2 regions of the Streptomyces sp. NPDC029674 genome follow, and region 2 is predicted to be linked to the other one. Evidence: predicted binding sites of a transcription regulator. Region 2 holds the regulator's gene; the other holds the start of a gene.
What was found. The regulator HrcA, encoded in region 2, represses chaperone genes, less so after heat shock. The targets are predictions, from matches to a motif close to TTNGCACTCNGNNNNNCNGAGTGCNAA.
Positions count from the first base shown of each region.

Region 1: the regulator HrcA is predicted to act here: its motif matches at 1,164-1,190, upstream of groL (chaperonin GroEL).

Region 1 is NZ_JBJDPY010000006.1:227,277-229,672, forward strand. Features, by position in the region: gene groL (chaperonin GroEL) at 1-1,154, opposite strand, end outside; gene groES (co-chaperone GroES) at 1,268-1,576, opposite strand; gene ACI2L3_RS16625 (polysaccharide deacetylase family protein) at 2,098-2,396, opposite strand, start outside.
Region 2 is NZ_JBJDPY010000001.1:443,089-445,484, reverse strand. Features, by position in the region: gene ACI2L3_RS01965 (MBL fold metallo-hydrolase) at 1-540, opposite strand, end outside; gene hrcA (heat-inducible transcriptional repressor HrcA) at 696-1,712, shown strand; gene dnaJ (molecular chaperone DnaJ) at 1,713-2,396, shown strand, end outside.

The DNA.
Region 1 (2,396 bases), on a different contig from region 2:
GTGGCGGCGCCGACCTTGATGACGCACACGCCGCCGGCGAGCTTCGCGAGGCGCTCCTGGAGCTTCTCGCGGTCCCAGTCGGAGTCCGTGGCCTCGATCTCGGCCTTGATCTGGGCGACGCGGGCGTCGGCGTCGGCCTTGTTGCCGCCACCGTCGACGATCGTGGTGTCGTCCTTGGTGATGGTGACGCGGCGGGCGGTGCCGAGCACGTCAAGGCCGACCTGGTCGAGCTTGAGGCCGACCTCTTCGGCGATGACGGTGGCACCGGTGAGGGTGGCCATGTCGCCGAGCATCGCCTTGCGGCGGTCGCCGAAGCCGGGGGCCTTCACCGCGACGGCGTTGAAGGTGCCGCGGATCTTGTTCACGACCAGGGTCGACAGGGCCTCGCCCTCGACGTCCTCGGCGATGATCAGCAGCGGCTTCGAGGAGTTGGCCTGGATGACCTTCTCGAGCAGCGGCAGCAGGTCCTGGATCGACGAGATCTTGCCCTGGTGGATCAGGATGTACGGGTCGTCGAGGACGGCCTCCATACGCTCCTGGTCGGACACCATGTACGGCGACAGGTAGCCCTTGTCGAAGGCCATACCCTCGGTGAAGTCGAGCTCCAGGCCGAAGGTGTTGGACTCCTCGACGGTGATGACACCGTCCTTGCCGACCTTGTCCATCGCCTCGGCGATGAGCTCGCCGACCTGCGGGTCCTGGGCCGACAGACCGGCGACGGCCGCGATGTCGGCCTTGTCGTCGATCGGGCGGGCGGTGGCGAGGAGCTCCTCGGAGACGGCCGCGACGGCGGCGTCGATGCCCTTCTTCAGGGCGGCCGGGGAGGCGCCGGCGGCGACGTTGCGCAGGCCTTCCTTGACCAGGGCCTGGGCGAGCACGGTGGCGGTGGTGGTGCCGTCACCCGCGATGTCGTTGGTCTTGGTCGCCACCTCCTTCACCAGCTGGGCGCCGAGGTTCTCGTACGGGTCGTCGACCTCTACCTCGCGGGCGATGGTGACGCCGTCGTTGGTGATGGTCGGGGCGCCGAACTTCTTGTCGATGACGACGTTGCGGCCGCGGGGGCCGATCGTCACCTTGACCGTGTCGGCAAGCTTGTTGACGCCGCGCTCAAGGGCGCGACGGGCGTCCTCGTCGAACTTCAGGATCTTCGCCATGGGAGCGATTCAGCCCTCTCGAAAACTCGGTTGTAACGAACTACGCCCCTCGCCGCCCGGCAATCAGCGGGGTGACCAGGGGCGCAGCTCGGTAAGCAAATCTGCTGGGTGAATTACTTCTCGACGATCGCGAGCACGTCGCGGGCCGAGAGGACGAGGTACTCGTCGCCGTTGTACTTCACCTCGGTGCCGCCGTACTTGCTGTACAGCACGACATCGCCGACCTTCACGTCGAGCGGCAGGCGCTCGCCGTTCTCGAAGCGGCCCGGGCCCACGGCGAGGACAGCACCCTCCTGGGGCTTCTCCTTCGCGGTGTCCGGAATGACCAGGCCGGAGGCCGTGGTCTGCTCGGCGTCGAGCGGCTGGACCACAATGCGGTCCTCAAGCGGCTTGATGGCAACCTTGGAGCTGGCGGTCGTCACGATCCGGTCTCCCCCTTCGGAGATCTCACGGGGTTAAGAGTCTGAGGTGTGGCGACCAGGTGGATCCGTCGTCGCGGGTGCCGGACCTGCCCGTCGCTGTTGGCACTCTCCAGTGGGGAGTGCCAGAAGCGAGACTAGGACGCGGGTTAGCACTCGGTCAAGCGGAGTGCCAATCGGCTGCGCCGGGCTTTAGCGGATCGGGGGTTCGGGCACCCCTTCGGGGCAACGGGTTGCGGTCGTACGGGGTTCCCTGTCGGCGACAGGGGGACGCCTCGTTTGCTGTGGACCGGCACCGGGGGCTGTGCCCACCCGTTCCGCCCAGCGGAACGCCTGCCCACAGCGGTGGGCGTCCGGCCCTCCCGTGGCCGTGGGCTTGCGCGAGGGGAGCTTTTCCGCTGCCTTTCTGCCCAGTCTCTCGATCGGGTCCACCGATTCCGCGCAGCCCGTGAGGAGTGCGGGTGCGAGCGCTCCGTACAGGAGGGCCCCGGCGAGGAGGCGGTGGCGTGCTCGCGCCCGCGGGGTCACAGGTAGTCCTCCAGCCTGGCGACCGCGTACCCCTTGTTGGTGACGGTCTTCATGACGCGGCGGACCATGTCGGGCATGGTGCCCTTCCAGTCCTCGCGGCCCCGGAAATGCGTGAGGATGATGTCGCCGGGGTGCAGGTCCTTGTCCCACTCGCGCCACTCCATGTGGTCGGCGAAGGCCTCCGACGCCCAGAGGGGCACCGCCTTGATGCCGCAGGATTTGGCGGCGCGCAGGGTGTCCACGTTGTAGTTGCCGTACGGCGGGCGGAAGAGTTCGGGGCGTTTGCCGTAGCGCT
Region 2 (2,396 bases):
GCCGCAGAACACGATCTCCGGGCCGCCGTCGGTGCCGGGCACGAGGACCGCGAGGTCGTGGCCCGAGTGGCCGGGGCCGATGTTGGCGAGCAGCACCTGGACGCCGCCCAGGTCGAGCGTCCACTCCCCGCACACCAGGTGGTGCGGGTGGACCAGGAGGTCGGCCGCCTCCGCCGCCGCGTCCGGGTCCAGGCCGTGGCGTACCGCGTCCGCACGCAGCTCTTCGCGGCCCTTGGCGAAGACCGTGTCGATGCCCACCGCCCCGTACACCTCCACACCGGAGAAGGCGGCCGCCCCGAAGACGTGGTCGAAGTGGGGGTGGGTGAGTGCGAGGTGGGTCACTCTGCGGCCGCCGCCGAGGATGCGCTGGGCCCGGGTCCGCAGGGCCGCGCCCTCGGCCAGGCTCGAACCGGAGTCGACCATGAGGGCCGCGTCGTCCCCGACGACGAGCCCCGCCGTGCAGTCCCAGACGGGCAGACGGCACCGCCCCACGCGCGGCGCGAGCCGCTCCCAGCCCACCGCTTCCCATGCCGGCGTCACGTTCATACGGTGACGCTATCCGCACGCGCGGTGTTCGGCAGCCGCTGTCTTGCCCGGCCCGTACCCGACGGCCGTACACTGACCCTTTGAAAGGCTGGCACTCGCCCGCGGTGAGTGCCAGTCGGGGCTCACGGAGACAGCTGGAGGTGTGCGCGATGCTCAATGAACGCAGGCTCGAAGTGCTGCGCGCCATCGTCCATGACTATGTGGGGACGGAGGAGCCCGTCGGCTCCAAGGCGCTCACCGAGCGGCACCGTCTGGGGGTCTCCCCGGCCACCGTCCGCAACGACATGGCGGCGCTGGAGGAGGAAGGGTTCATCGCCCAGCCGCACACCAGCGCGGGGCGCATCCCGACCGACAAGGGTTACCGCCTCTTCGTCGACAAGCTCGCCGGCGTCAAGCCGATGACCGCTCCCGAGCGGCGGGCCATCCAGAACTTCCTCGACGGTGCCGTGGACCTCGACGATGTCGTGGGGCGTACGGTGCGGCTGCTCGCGCAGCTGACCCGGCAGGTCGCCGTCGTGCAGTACCCGTCGCTCACCAGGTCGACGGTGCGGCACGTGGAGCTGCTCTCGCTGGCTCCGGCCCGGCTCATGCTCGTACTGATCACCGACACGGGACGCGTCGAGCAGCGCATGATCGACTGCCCGGCGCCGTTCGGCGAGAGCGCGCTCGCGGATCTGCGGGCCCGGCTGAACAGCCGGGTCGCGGGGCGGCGGTTCGCGGATGTGCCACAGTTGGTGCAGGACCTGCCCGAGGCCTTCGAGACCGAGGACCGCGGCACCGTCGCGACCGTCCTCTCCACCCTCCTCGAAACGCTCGTGGAGGAGACCGAAGAACGGCTGATGATCGGCGGCACCGCCAATCTCACCCGATTCGGACATGACTTTCCCCTCACCATCCGGCCCGTTCTCGAAGCCCTCGAGGAGCAGGTCGTGCTCCTCAAGTTGCTTGGTGAGGTGCAGGATTCGGGCATGGCCGTACGGATCGGTCACGAGAACGCCCATGAGGGGCTCAGCTCCACGTCCGTGGTCTCGGTCGGCTACGGTTCGGGAAGCGAGGCAGTCGCCAAGCTCGGCGTGGTCGGACCGACCCGCATGGACTATCCGGGAACGATGGGAGCAGTACGCGCAGTGGCACGTTACGTCGGACAGATCCTGGCGGAGTCGTAAGTGGCCACGGACTACTACGCCGTACTCGGCGTGCGCCGCGACGCTTCCCAGGACGAGATCAAGAAGGCCTTCCGGAGGCTGGCTCGTGAGCTTCACCCGGATGTGAATCCGGACCCGAAGACTCAGGAGCGCTTCAAGGAGATCAACGCCGCGTACGAGGTGTTGTCGGACCCGCAGAAGAAGCAGGTCTACGACCTCGGCGGAGACCCGCTCTCCCAGGCGGGCGGCGGCGGAGGCGCGGGCGGCTTCGGCGCCGGTGGCTTCGGCAACTTCTCCGACATCATGGACGCGTTCTTCGGGACGGCGTCGCAGCGCGGCCCCCGGTCGCGCACGCGCCGCGGCCAGGACGCCATGATCCGGCTCGAGATCGACCTCGAAGAGGCCGCCTTCGGGACCACCAAGGACATCCAGGTCGACACCGCTGTGGTGTGTACGACCTGTAGTGGTGAAGGTGCCGCGCCGGGGACGTCGGCGCAGACGTGTGACATGTGCCGCGGTCGCGGTGAGGTGTCCCAGGTCACGCGGTCCTTCCTCGGGCAGGTCATGACCTCGCGGCCGTGCCCGCAGTGTCAGGGCTTCGGCACCGTCGTGCCGACGCCGTGCCCGGAGTGCGCCGGTGACGGCCGCATCCGGTCGCGCCGGACGCTGACCGTGAAGATTCCCGCCGGTGTCGACAACGGAACC